Regions from separate parts of the Parvibaculum sp. MBR-TMA-1.3b-4.2 genome, predicted to be linked through region 1. Evidence: predicted binding sites of a transcription regulator. Region 1 holds the regulator's gene; each other region holds the start of a gene.
What was found. The regulator PhoB, encoded in region 1, activates phosphate uptake and scavenging genes when phosphate is short. The targets are predictions, from matches to a motif close to TGTCATNNANCTGTCAT.
Positions count from the first base shown of each region.

Region 2: a site for PhoB is predicted at 2,130-2,146, ahead of phnC (phosphonate ABC transporter ATP-binding protein). Genes of this name have one in related genera too.
Region 3: a site for PhoB is predicted at 1,715-1,731, ahead of ACSSVQ_RS17450 (PhoX family protein). Genes of this name have one in related genera too.
Region 4: a site for PhoB is predicted at 1,851-1,867, ahead of ACSSVQ_RS09885 (OprO/OprP family phosphate-selective porin). Genes of this name have one in related genera too.

Region 1 is NZ_JBRJHC010000001.1:1,601,681-1,605,164, forward strand. It holds gene ACSSVQ_RS07690 (ABC transporter permease) at 1-61, opposite strand, end outside; gene ACSSVQ_RS07695 (GcrA family cell cycle regulator) at 513-1,037, shown strand; gene phoB (phosphate regulon transcriptional regulator PhoB) at 1,156-1,851, opposite strand; gene phoU (phosphate signaling complex protein PhoU) at 1,926-2,645, opposite strand; gene pstB (phosphate ABC transporter ATP-binding protein PstB) at 2,691-3,484, opposite strand, start outside.
Region 2 is NZ_JBRJHC010000001.1:2,873,169-2,876,652, forward strand. It holds gene phnE (phosphonate ABC transporter, permease protein PhnE) at 1-304, opposite strand, end outside; gene phnD (phosphate/phosphite/phosphonate ABC transporter substrate-binding protein) at 370-1,221, opposite strand; gene phnC (phosphonate ABC transporter ATP-binding protein) at 1,237-2,043, opposite strand; gene ACSSVQ_RS13755 (mannose-1-phosphate guanylyltransferase/mannose-6-phosphate isomerase) at 2,294-3,484, shown strand, end outside.
Region 3 is NZ_JBRJHC010000001.1:3,645,154-3,648,637, reverse strand. It holds gene ACSSVQ_RS17465 (enoyl-CoA hydratase/isomerase family protein) at 1-529, opposite strand, end outside; gene ACSSVQ_RS17460 (DUF192 domain-containing protein) at 625-1,101, opposite strand; gene ACSSVQ_RS17455 (gamma carbonic anhydrase family protein) at 1,101-1,631, opposite strand; gene ACSSVQ_RS17450 (PhoX family protein) at 1,778-3,484, shown strand, end outside.
Region 4 is NZ_JBRJHC010000001.1:2,058,717-2,062,200, forward strand. It holds gene trhA (PAQR family membrane homeostasis protein TrhA) at 2-667, opposite strand; gene ACSSVQ_RS09880 (Crp/Fnr family transcriptional regulator) at 709-1,449, opposite strand; gene ACSSVQ_RS09885 (OprO/OprP family phosphate-selective porin) at 1,987-3,363, shown strand.

The DNA.
Region 1 (3,484 bases):
AGCCGAAACGACGCGCACCGACCATGGGCTGCATTGACTTGCGATCTGTCGAAACACTCATGGGCAAGGCTCCCTTGACGTTTTGTCGGTGCCGCCGGCGACAGGCGCCCGGCACACGCTTGATTTACGGGCAAGCAATAGGGGACCGCCGCCCCCGTGACAATCGCGCCCCGAAAAATTGTCACAGGCCCTCGCCAAAGGACCGTCGCGGATGGGCAGCAACGGCATAAACCCGCCCTTTAAGGGGATATCCGTCCCGGACCGGGCCATTCTGGCGGCGCAAGGGGCATATATAGGGAGAGAAACGCGGCGCCCCCACCCTTTTCTGTGGATAAGCCGAATCGAAGGCGCATGTCTCCTTGCTAACAACTACCCCCATCTAGTATATTTTTCATGAACACATACGAAATCTGGTGTGCCTGACGGGCGTAATTTGCGGGCATTGGCCGGGCCGAGGCCGGGTCCTGCCGGATCGCAGGGTCTTCCGGGCCAATAAGGGGGAAGGAACCGAGATGTGGACTGAGGAACGCGTAGAACTCCTGAAAAAGCTGTGGTCGGAAGGCCTCAGCGCCAGTCAGGTTGCCAAGCAGCTTGGCGGCGTGACGCGAAATGCGGTGATCGGCAAGGTGCACCGGCTCGGTCTTTCCGGCCGCGCCACACCGAGCCGTCCGGCGCGCACGAGCCGCCCCGCGGCGCCGCGCACGCTGGTCCGGGCCCGGCCCGAGCCGGCCACCCCGCGTGAGCAGAAAGAAGAGCTTCAGAGCCGGAGCGAAGACAATCTGCCGAAGGAAAGCCGGGCGTCGAGCGCAAGCGAGCTGCCTGACCTGCCGCTTTCGGAGCGCGCCACGGTGCTGACGCTGACCGAACGGACCTGCAAATGGCCCATCGGCGAGCCGGGCAAGGCCGGCTTCCATTTCTGCGGACGGGGCGCCGAAGACGGCATGCCCTATTGCCCCGAACATGCGCGGAAGGCCTATCAGCCGGCACAGAGCCGCCGCAATCGCGAACGTGCGCGGACGGAACGGCTTACGGGCTGACCCCTTCGGAGGGGAGCCTTCCCGTCTAGGCCCCAGGGGACGGGGCGCGAACAAAAGCCGGTGTCGAGAGACACCGGCTTTTTTCTTTTCGGCATAAAGCACCCGGGCTCGAAAGCGTTCAGGCCCGGAACTGCTCGTCCAGCGCATAGCCCGCGGAGCGGACGGTGCGGATCGGATCGCGCTCGCCCCTGTCGTTGAGCGCCTTGCGCAAACGGCCCACGTGCACGTCGACGGTGCGGGCTTCGACATAGACATCGGAGCCCCAGACCGCATCGAGCAATTGTTCGCGGCTGAAGACGCGCCCGGGATGCTGGATCAGATGATCGAGCAGGCGGTATTCGGTGGGGCCCAGATGAACCTCCCGCTCGCCGCGCCGCACACGATGGGCCGCCCGGTCGATCACGATGTCGCCAAAGGTCACGAGGTCCTCGGTCAGCGCGGGCCGGATACGCCGCATGACCGCCCTGATCCGCGCCAGAAGCTCGGTCATGGAAAAAGGCTTGGTCACATAATCGTCGGCGCCCGTGTCGAGGCCGCGGATACGGTCCGATTCCTCGCCACGCGCCGTGATCATGATGATCGGCAGGTTGCGGGTTTCGGGCCGTCCGCGAAGCCTGCGGCAAAGCTCGATACCGGACAGTCCCGGCAGCATCCAGTCGAGAAGGACGAGATCGGGGGTCGTTTCCCGAACCATCATCGCCGCTTCCTCGCCATCCGACGCGGAGAGAATCCGGTAGCCTTCCTTGTCCAGATTGTACTGGAGGAGGGTCGATAGAGCCTCCTCGTCTTCCACAATCAATACGGTTGGTTTCATTCTTCGTTCAAAGGACGCGTGAGACCGTAGCTCATCCGCCGTGGTCAACATCTGCATTTCCCTTGTGGCCTCCTTCAATCATCCGATTCTATCGAGGTCATGCTCGTCGTATCGCCCTTCGGGCGGTCATCCACGACACGTTCGCCGGTGATGAGGTAGCGGACCGTCTCGGCAACATTGGTCGTGTGGTCGCCGATCCGTTCCAGGTTCTTGGCAATGAAGAGCAGATGGGTGGAAACGCCGATGGTGCGGGGGTCCTCCATCATGTAGGTCAGCAGTTCACGGAAGATCGAGTTGTACATCTCGTCGATCTCTTCGTCCTGCATCCAGACATCCATGGCAGCCTGCGCATCGCGGCTGGAATAGGAATCCAGCACCGTCTTGAGCTGCCCCTGAGCCAGCCGGCCCATGCGCCCGATGCTCTGGATGAGACGGTTCTCGATATTGAAATCGGAACCGATCACGATGGCGCGTTTGGCGATGTTCTTCGCCAGATCGCCGATGCGTTCCAGATCGTTCGAAATCTTGATCGAGGCAATGGCCTCGCGAAGATCGGCCGCCATGGGCTGGCGGAGCGCGATCACACGCACAGCCTGAGTTTCGATCTGCGTTTCGAGATCGTCGATCCGCACGTCTTCGCGCACGGTGCGCTCGGCCAGCTGATTATCGCGCCGCTGAACGGCCTCAAGAGCTGCCGATAGCTGAGCTTCGGTCAGCCCGCCCATCTGAGCGATCCCGGTGCTGAGCTTCTCGAGCTCCTCCTGGAAGGACTTCACTGTATGTTCTGTCGTCACGCCTGATCCTCCTTTTGGCCCCTCACCGAGTGACCGGCGTCGAAATTAACCGAAACGGCCGGTGATATAGTTCTGCGTGCGCTCGTCGTCCGGATTTGTGAAGATCTTGTCGGTATCCCCCTCTTCCACCAGCACACCGAGGTGGAAGAACGCGGTTCGCTGCGACACGCGTGCCGCCTGCTGCATGGAGTGCGTCACGATCACGATCGTGTAGTCCGACCGGAGTTCGTCCATCAGCTCTTCGATTTTCGCCGTCGCAATCGGATCGAGCGCCGAGCAGGGCTCGTCCATCAGGATGACTTCCGGCTTCACGGCAATGGCGCGTGCAATGCACAGACGCTGCTGCTGACCGCCGGAAAGCCCCGTGCCCGGCTGGTCCAGGCGATCCTTCACTTCTTCCCAGAGGCCGGCCTTCTGAAGGCTGGTCGCCACCAGCTCTTCCATGTCGGCCTTGTTGTTGGAGGAGAAGCCATGGATACGCGGTCCATAGGCGATGTTATCGAAGATCGACTTCGGGAAGGGGTTCGGCTTCTGGAACACCATGCCGACACGCGCCCTGAGTTCGACCACGTCGAGATCGGGGGCGTAGATGTCTTCCCCGTCGAGTTCGATATCGCCGGTGATGCGCGCAATCGGAATGACGTCATTCATCCGGTTCAGGCACCGCAGGAAGGTGGACTTGCCGCAGCCGGACGGGCCGATAAGCGCCATGATCTCGTTGGTCGGGATCTCCAGGTTCACCCCGAAAAGAGCCTGCTTCTCGCCGTAGTAGACGCAAACGTCACGCGCGCTCATCTTGCTGGTGTCGGCCTGATTTGCACCCTTGGGGGCCGACGAAA
Region 2 (3,484 bases), 1.3 Mb from region 1:
CCAGCGGCAGAGAGAAGATCACGGCAAGGGCGGTGCCGGCGATGCTCATTGCCATCGTGTCGACGAAGGGCTTCACCCAGTCTCGCCAGTTCGCGAATTTCGGCGGCATCATATCCATGAACAGAATGCCGATCGCCTCGGGCGCTTCGATCAGCCGGGTCAGGTTCAACATGCCGGTGGTCTGCGCGCTGAGCACGACGAAAAGAGCGATGACGCCGAGAACGAGCAGGTTTCGACGTCCCTGACGCGTCTCTTCGCGCAGGACGGCATCATAGTCGATGAGGGGTTGGGTAGCCGGTGTCATGACGCGTCACTCTCGTTGAGGAAAGGTCCGGCGGGCTATTGCGACCCGCCGGACAGTCAGCCCGGTCAAAGACCGAGCTTCGTCTGAAGATCGCGAACGACGTCATAGTCGGCATCGCTGACTGCTGCGAAGCCGTCGGCCTTGAAGGCCTTGAGGACCTCCTTGTCCTTCATGTCGAGGAAGGCGGCGCGGATCTTTTCCTTGAGTTCCGGTGCGAGGTCGCTGCGCATCGTCCAGGGATATTGCGGGAAAGGCTTGGAGACCTGCAGGACCGTGACCTTGGTTCCATCGATGAGCCCGCGCTTGACGAGGCTCTGGAAGATCGGCTGGCTGAGCCCGCCGGCCTGGGCCTTGCCGTTCTGCACGGCGACGGCGACGGCGTCATGCGCGCCGAGAAAATGTTCCCGGTAGTCCTTTTTCTCGGTGAGGCCATTGGCCCGCAGGATCGACTTCGGAATGAGATGGCTTGAGGTCGAGGCGGTGTCGCCCCAGGCGACATCCTTGCCCGCGACCTGGTCGATGGAGGTGACGCCTGCTTCGGTGTTGCCGATAAGGACGGAATGATAGGTCGCGGAACCGCCCTTGAGGCGGGCTGCGAAGGGCTCGATGTCGCTCCTGGATTTGGCAAGCGTATAGGAGAGCGGGCCGAAATAGCCGAGTTCAAGGCGTCCGAAGCGCATGGCCTCGATCATCGAGGAATAGTCGGTCGTCACGACGAGTTCGACTTTCTTGCCCAGCTTTTCCTCAAGATAGTCCTTCAGGGGCTGGTTCTTCTTGATGATGGTTGCCGCGTCTTCGTCGGGAAGAAGGGCGACGCGGAGCGTGTCCGGATTGGCTTCGGCGGCGTGCGATACGCTACCGAAGAGAGCGCTTGCGCCAAGAACGAGCGATGCGCAGAAAGTGGCAATCTTCTTCATCATGCTACCTGTTGGTTAGGCCGTGAGTGGGATCGGGTTCCAGCTGGAGTCATCTTCGACCGTGCTTTCGAGGTCCGGATCGCCGGGAGCCCCCTGCCGGTCGTAGATCTGGTCGAGCGCGCCTGCGTCGAGCTGCTGCGGTGTGCCATCGAAGACAATCCTGCCGTCGCGCATGCCGATGACGCGGTCGGCGAATTTGCGGGCGAGGTCGACCTGGTGAAGGCTCACAAGCGCGGTGATGCCGTCCTGCTTGCACACAGTACGCAGCAAGGTCAGCACGCGATGGGCGGTGGCCGGGTCGAGACTTGCCACCGGTTCGTCCGCGATCAGGAATTCAGGCCGCTGGGCAAGGGCGCGGGCAATGCCGACACGTTGCTGCTGTCCGCCGCTCAGTTGATCGGCGCGCTTCAGAACGAACTCGCCGAGACCGACGCGTTCAAGGCAGTCCATCGCAAAACGCTTTTCGTCGGCGGGCAGCGGAAGGAGCGAGCGCCAGCTGCTGTAATATCCCAGCCGTCCGGTGAGTGTGTTGGCCAGCGCGGAGATGCGGCCCACGAACTGGTGCTGCTGAAAGATCATGGCCGTCCGGCGGCGATGTGCGCGAAGCGCCGCGCCGGAGAAGACAAGCGGTTTGTCGCCGACAAGCACCTGGCCGTCGCTGGGTTTGACAAGACCGTTGAGCGCTCTCAGAAGAGACGACTTGCCGGCGCCGGAGGGCCCGAGGAGAACAGAGAAGCTTCCTTCGGCGAAGGACAGCGAGACACCGTCCACTGCGGGGCGAGCAGGGCCGTAACGGACCGAGATATCGACAGTTGAAAGCACCGGGCCACCATTCAGAAAATCAATCAAAAGGGCGTTTTCATTGATTTTCTTATTCCACCCGCTTGTGACGCAGGCATAACGCGGTTTTGATGATTTGATGACGCGGCGGGACGTGGCGCCGCTGAACGACGGCGCGTTGCCCCGGAGAGGCAGCTCTTAACCTTTGGATGAAATTGCTACTGAAAACATCGGGTTGGCGCGCTAGGATGCGGCTCAATTGACGACACAGTGGCGCTGAACGGGGACGAAGATGATTTATCCGGTAATTCTGTCGGGCGGGGTTGGATCGCGGCTCTGGCCCACATCCCGTGCCCTCTACCCGAAGCAGCTGCTGCCGCTCGTCTCGGAGCGCGCCATGCTGACCGAGACGGCGATCCGCGTGAGTGGGCGGGAAGGCTTTGCCGCCCCCATCATCATTTCAAATGACGAGCACCGCTTCATCATTGCCCAGCAGATGCATGATGCCGGGCTGACGCCGCTTGCCCATATTCTGGAGCCGGAGGGGCGCAATACGGCGCCCGCCGCGGCGGCCGCGGCGGCCTTTGTGCGGGACCACGACCCTGAAGGCATATTGCTGGTCCTGCCGGCGGATCATCACATTGCCGATGTGGAAGCGTTTCAGCGGGCGGTCGGGATCGGCGCCGCACTTGCCGGTCAAGGCAAGCTTGTCACCTTCGGTATCGTGCCGTCGGGGCCGGAAACCGGCTATGGCTATATCCGCAAGGGCGGCGCGCTCGCCGACGGCGCTTTCGAGGTGGAGCGGTTTGTGGAGAAGCCCGACCGTGCAACGGCGGAGAGCTACCTGGCCGACGGGAACTATTCCTGGAACTCGGGCATCTTCATGTTCCGGGCGGATCGCATTCTCGATGAAATGCAGGCGCAATGCCCGGAGATCGCCCGCTGCGCGGAAAGCGCCGTCGAAAAAGGCGCCAGGGATCTGGATTTCCTGCGTCTCGAAGCAGCGTCCTTCTGTGCGTCGCCGTCGGACTCCATCGACTATGCCGTGATGGAGCACACGAAGGATGCCGCCGTGGTGCCGGTCGATATGGGCTGGAGCGATATCGGTTCCTGGTCGGCGCTTTGGGAGGTCGGCAACAAGGATCAGGCAGGCAACGTGCTTTCAGGCGACGTCATCACGCATGATACACGTGACACCTATGTGCGGGCGGAATCCGGCCTTGTGGCGACGCTGGGTGTGGAAAACCTCGTCGTGGTCGAGACGGGAGACGTGACGCTGGTTGCGTCCCGCGATCGTGTGCAGGATGTGAAGAAGATCGTCGAGAAGCTTGCGCTGGACGGGCGCAGCGAGCATCAGAGCCACACCCGGGTTTACCGTCCCTGGGGCTTTTATGAAGGGCTCGACGAGGGCGACCGGCATCAGGTGAAACATCTGATGGTGCATCCGGGCGCGTCGCTTTCGCTGCAGCTTCATCACAAGCGG
Region 3 (3,484 bases), 2.0 Mb from region 1:
TGCGGCCGGTGAAAATGAGTTCCGCCGCCTTGGACCAGCCCAGCAGACGCGGCAGGATCCAGGTGCCGCCCGATTCCGGCACCAGCCCGCGCTTGGTGAAGGCCGCGGCAAGTTTCGCCGACTTCGCCATGATACGAATATCGCAGCCCATCGCCGTATCCATGCCATAGCCCGCCGCGCCGCCATTCAGCGCACAGATGGTCGGCTTCTCCATCGCCTGAAGCACCGTCGGCGGCGTGTACTTCAGATCGAGCGAGGTCGGCTGCGACGCGCCGGTCAGAATACCGCCGCCCTGCCCGGGCCTCAGGTCGAGCCCGGCGCAAAAGGCGCGTCCCGCCCCCGTCAGCACGACGACGCGCACATCCGGATCGCCATCCGCTTCCAGCAGACAATCCGTAAGCTGATTGAGCATGGACGCGGAAATCGTATTCATCCGCTCCGGCGCATTGAGCGTGATGGTCGCGATATGATCCGCAACCTCGTAAAGCACCTCCTGTGGTGCCGCGGTGCTGTCCTCGGCAACGCTCATGGTCTCAACTCCCTGATCTGTTGTTTCAAAGCCGTTTCATTAATGACGGTCGGGACAGTCTATCAGCCGATAGCGCCCCGTCTAACGCCGATCCCTCACTCGCAGGCCGGGCCCTCAAGCGCCGGGTAGAGCACCCGGTCGCCTGCGGAAATGTCTCGCGCAGCCAGTTCTCCCGCGCCGACCTCCAGCACGGCGAAGACATCCCTGTCCGGACCGATCCCCGCGAGCGAATAGGGCTCGGTCCCGGCCGCGATATCCAGAATATCGCCATTGCGATCCAGAAACGCGATGTCGAGGGAAACCGGCGTATCCTTCATCCAGAAGCTGACCCGCCGGCAGCCCTCATAGATAAAGAGCATTCCCTGCCCCCGCGGCAGCGTCTCGCGCCCCTGAAGCCCGCGCAGCCTTTCGGCATTATCGTCGGCGATTTCAACCTGGAAATCATGCCTGCCGCCCTGCCCGGCGATAGCGAGCGGGCGAAGCCCCTCCGAACCCGCCTGAGCTTCCGCCGCCATCGCGCAAGACGGCAGCGAAACCGAGAGCAGCGCGGCGAGAAGGACCAGCCGGCGCATCAGCCGATTTTCTTCAGGCCGCCCGCATAGCGCTTCCAGTTCTGCACATAGTGCTCGGCGGAAAGGCGCAGCGCTTCATACTGTTCTTTCTCCAGCGTCCTGACCACCTTGCCCGGCGCGCCCAGTACCATGGAATAGTCAGGGATTTCCTTGTTCTCCGCGATCAGCGTATTGGCGCCGATCAGGCAGCCTTTCCCGATCTTGGTGTTGTTGAGAATGATGCTGCCGATACCCACCAGACTTCCCTCGCCGATCGTACAGCCATGCAGCATCACCATATGACCGATGGTCACGTCCTTCTCGATGGTGAGCGGCGATCCCATATCGGTATGCAGCACGGAGCCGTCCTGCACATTGGAGTTTTCGCCGATGGTGATGAGCTCATTGTCCCCGCGCAGAACCGCGTTGAACCAGACGCTGGCATTCTTCTCCAGCTTCACATTGCCCATGACCTGCGCATCCGGCGCGACCCAATAGTCGCCCTCGCCCGGTAGAATCGGCTGCGTGTCGCCCAGCGCATAGATGGCCATGTCTTTTACTCCCTGTTCTCGGTTCTCTTTGCCCGCGACTATGCCCGCTCATGCGCTGCGCGCCAATAGCGCGGTCATCCGCTTGTCATTCAATCGTCATGGGCCAACCATAGCTTTTCGGCCTGCTTTGAAATCAGGAGAGCATGATGGCGGATGGCGATTCTTTCGACCGGCAACTGGAAACGGCTGACGACGAACCGGCCGCAAGGGAAACGGCGCCCTCGCTGAACGAAATCTGGGACCGGCGCATCGGCCGTCGCGGCCTCCTGAAAGGAATGCGCAATGCCGCCCTGCTGGCCGGTGTGGCCTCCGCGCCTCTGGCGCTCGCCGCCTGCGACGATACCGGCGAACCGCAGAAGGCCGCCGAACCGGAAAAGCCGAACCCCACCCGCTTCAAATTCACTGAAATCGAGCATGGCGTGGATGAAACCCATCATGTCGCGCGCGGCTATCGCGCCGAGCCCATCCTGCGCTGGGGCGACCCGATCCTGAAGGACGCCCCGGAATTCGATCCGATGGAACAGACCGCCGCCGCCCAGCGCCGGCAATTCGGCTACAACAACGACTATGTAGGCTTCGTGCCGCTTCCCTATGGCACCGATGCAAGCGACCGGGGCCTTCTCTGCGTCAATCATGAGTTCACCTCCGATCCCGTCATGCTGCCCGGCATCGCCGGCAAGGACCCGCGCGAAGTGCTGACGCGCGAGCAGGTGGACGTGACCATGGCCGCCCATGGCGGGTCCATCGTCGAGATCCGCCGCGACGAAAACGGAAACTGGAAACCCGTACCGGACAGCGATTTCAACCGCCGCATCACGGCTCTCGATACGCAGATCGAGATCGCCGGCCCCGCCGCGCATCATCCGCGCATGCGCACCGGCGAAGACCCGGTCGGCGGCACCGTCATCGGCACGTTCAACAATTGCGCCGGCGGCATCACGCCCTGGGGCACCTACCTCATGGCCGAAGAGAATGTGAACATGTACTTCATGGGCGACCCCGAAGGGCACCCGGAAGCCGACAAGCTGAAGCGCATGGGCATTCCCACGACCATGTATGGCTGGGGCCGTTTCCACAAACGCTTCGACATTTCTCAGGAGCCCAATGAGCCGAACCGCTTCGGCTGGGTGGTGGAAGTCGATCCGCTGAACCCGACCGCACAGCCCAAAAAGCGCACGGCGCTCGGCCGCTTCAAACATGAAGGTTGCGAAAGCATCGTCGCGCAGGATGGACGCCTCGTCGTCTATATGGGCGACGATCAGCGCTTCGAATATCTCTATAAATTCGTCAGCCGGGACCCGGTGGATCTGGTCAACCGCGAGGCCAATGCCGACCTGCTGGATTACGGCACGCTCTATGTGGCGCGCTTCAACGAGGACGGCACCGGCAAATGGCTTCCTCTGGTTTACGGCTGGGGCCCGCTGACGGAGGAAAACGGCTTCCGGTCGCAGGCCGATGTCGTCATCGATGCGCGCCTGGCCGCCGACCTCATGAAGGCCACTCCCATGGACCGCCCCGAAGACGTGCAGCCCAATCCGGTCACCAACCGCGTTTATGTCTCGCTGACCAACAACAACAAGCGCAAGCAAGACCAGACCGACAAGATGAACCCGCGTGCGAAAAACGAATGGGGCCAGATCGTCGAAATCGAACCCTTCGCGCAGGACCACGCCGAGGAGGTGTTCGGCTGGAACATGGTCGTGCTGTGCGGCAATCCCGCCGACGAAGCGACAGGCGCAAGCTGGAACGACGAAACCTCGGAAAACGGCTGGTTCGCCTGTCCCGATAATCTCGCCGTGGACAAGGCCGGCCGTCTCTGGGTCGCCACCGACCAGGGCCGCGCATGGCCGGAG
Region 4 (3,484 bases), 460 kb from region 1:
GTTAAAGGAGCTGCCCCTCCGCAAAGGCGGTCACCGCGCCGAAATGGCAGACGGCGGCGGCGAGTACGAAGGCGTGCCAGATCGCATTCTGGAAGGGCAACCTCTCCCAGACATGGAAGATAACGCCGATCGAATAGAGCGCGCCGCCGATCGCGATGAGCGTCAGCACTTGCGCGTTCATCACATCCGACAGCGGCCCCAGAATGAAGGCCCCGCTCCAGCCCATGGCGAGATAGAGCAGGATCGCCAGCCGATCGAAGCGGCGCGGCATGGCGAATTTGATGGCGATGCCCGTCACTGCCGCCGTCAGCAGCAGCGCGTAAACCGTGGCGACCCAGGGATCGCCGATATCGGCCAGCATGAAGGGCGAATAGGTGCCCGCGATGAGCAGGAAGATCGCGGAATGGTCGAAGCGGCGCAAAATCTCCTTCGCTCCCCCATGCGAGATCGTGTTGTAGAGCGCGGAAAAGGTAAGCGCGGCGCAGAGCGACAGCGCATAGATGACGACCCCCGTCACCAGCGTCGTGCTGCCTTGCTCCGCCGTATAGGCGATCAGCCAGACGCCGCCTGCCACGCTCGCACCCACGCCCAGCACATGGATGACGGCATCCGCGCGAAGCTCCGCGCGGGCGGGCGTTCTGACGGGAGGTTTTTCGGCGGCGCTCATGCTTTGCGCAATCCCTTCCCTCAATCCCTTCCCTCGGGCGGTCAAAAGATCGGCCGGGGCCTCAGATAGCTGTCGTCGAAATCGCAATATCGGCTCAGGCTTGAAAAGTCCATGATGTAGAGGCGGCCGTCCGCGATGCCGGCCCACCCCTTGTCTTTCAGCTCTTTCAGCATGCGGTTCACATGCTCGAAGGAAAGCCCCATCGCATCGGCGAGATGGCGCTGGCGAAGCGGAAAGGGGCAATAGTCATTACCCGCCATGCCCAGCATTTTCTGCCGCGTATAGGTTTCGAGCAGGAAATGGGCGAGGCGTTCCATGGCGCTGCGGCGGCCGATATCGGTCATATGCTCGAACAGCAAGGCCTCTTCCGATTGCGCCAGCGTCGCCAGGGCGCGCGCGAGAACGGCGTTCTCGCCGAACCGCTTCTTCAGATCCGCGGTGGAGAAGATGCACAATTCGACATCCGTAATCGCCTCGATGGAGTAGCCGTCGCCATTGGCCAGCTCGAAATCGGCGTCGATGAAGCTCCCCGCCATCAGAAACGAGGTGATCTGTACTTTGCCGCTTTCCAGCGCCCGCTGGCGCATGGCCCATCCGGAGAACAGCGTCATGCTTTCTTCGCCGTTGGTCTCGTGATCGAAGATAGCCTCTCCCGCCCGGACATGGCGGGTACCCGTTCTCACGGACTGGATGGCCTCCAGTTCCGCCTGGTTGAGCGGCATGAAGAGCGCCTGCTGGCGAACCGGACAGGACTGGCAGTTTCGGGGAGGCGGTGACGTCAATTTTTTCTTCTTCATTCCCGGCCTGAAGTATCAGCCGAATTTTTCCTTCGATGCCGCACGCCCGATCGGGCCGGCGCGATTCGTCTGCGGGAGATATACCGCCGCCCCCAGAATTTACACGTTTTCCCCGGACTTCAAGGATGTCTGCTTCCGTCCGCGAAACCAGGCGCGCCACATAGCCGTCACGCCCTGCGATTCCGACGCCCACGCCACGCGTAAAAATCGCTCCTGCACCCGGAACGGCGGGGCGGTTTTCACAAACACTCACAATAGTTGCATTTCCGCCGCACCCTCCGAACCCCCGCCCTTTCCGCGCAAAACGAGAATTTCCGGCAGGGAACCGCCGCCCCGGCGGGGGAGAAGCGGCACGCGGGACATGCGGGAATGCCACACCCTCGCCCTGTCATTCACCCGTCACAAAACCCCAAAGGAACCGTCACAGAGCGCCCTTATTAGCGACGGTCATGGGGGGCGTTGGCGGTAGGACCGCTGCTCGCAATCCTGATCAGAATGACCCATTAAACACGGAGACGTCTCATGACGTTGCGCAATATCCTGCTTGCGGGCACCGCTCTCGGTGCCGCTGCATTCCTCGCCGTCCCGGCCCAGGCCGGTTCGAAGGATTGCTGTGGCGATGTCGATGCCCTGAAGCAGCAGATCAACGATCTGCAGCAGAAGGTCGATGACCTCGCGATCAACTACGGCAACCAGATCAAGGACCTTCAGTCGCGCAAGAGCGACGTGATCGTCAGCATGAAAAACGGCGCGCCGACCTTCTCGACGGCCGACGGCGCCTACACCATGACCATTTCCGGTCGTTTCCACCTCGACGTGGGCACCTATAGCGGTCTGTCCGACGCCGAACGTACGGGCTTCGGCCTCGGCGCCGACGCCGGTCAGGGCAACGCGACGTTCCGCCGTCTCATCCTCGGCGTGAAGGGCAAGTTCGCGAAGGACTGGGGCTACGACCTGTTCTTCAACTTCGCGGATTCCGGCGGCAACCCGTCCGGCTCGATCTACGAAGCCGCGCTGCACTACAAGGGCATCAAGAATGTCGACATCGTCTGGGGTGCCATCCAGCCGATCCTGACGCTGGACGACACGGTGTCTTCGAACGACATCACCTTCATGGAACGTGCGAACGCCAACAACCTGATGACGGGCATCGGCGCGTCTGACGGCCGTATGGCTTTCGGTATCACCGGTCACGGCGACAACTTCTATGCCGGCGCCTACTACACGATGGACTCCAAGGGCTCCAACCAGGACTACACCACCCAGAACGTGGTTGGTCGTGTTGCGGTCGCCTTCCATCCGGATGAAGCCTCCGTGGTTCACCTCGGCGCGTCGGGTACGTACAACTTCGATACGAAGAACTCCTCGTACCGCTTCCGCGAGCGTCCGGAAATGCGCATCGACGGCGGCAGCTTCCGCTCGATCGATACCGGCACCATCACCAATGTCGACAACATCGCCGCTTATGGCCCGGAACTGGCGTTCGCCTACGGCCCGGTCCGCGCTCAGGCCGAATACTACATGTTCGACGTGAACCGCGATGGCGCCAACCCGGACTACAACTTCAACTCCTGGTACGTGTCGGCGTCCTGGGTGATCACGGGCGAAGACTACGTCTATGACATGAAGAAGGCGCGCTTCAAGGGCGTGAAGCCGGCCGATCCGTTCACCATGGGCGGTGGCGCAGGTGCCTGGGAAGTTGCGGCCCGTTACTCGGAAGCCGATCTCAACGACAACGGCATCCTGGGCGGCGACCAGAACATCTGGACCTTCGGTCTGAACTGGTATCCGAACAACAATGTCCGCTTCATGCTCGACTACAACACGGTCGAAGTGAAGGTTCCGGGCGCGTCGGCCGATTTCGACCAGGTCGGCCTGCGTACGCAGTTCAAGTTCTGATCTAATCCTCGCAGGATAAGTCAGACGATGCCCCGGCGGGAAACCGCCGGGGCATTTTTATGTTTGAAGAAGGCAGGAAACAGCAGGTGAAATCCGTCATTGCGAAGCCCTTAGGGCCGAA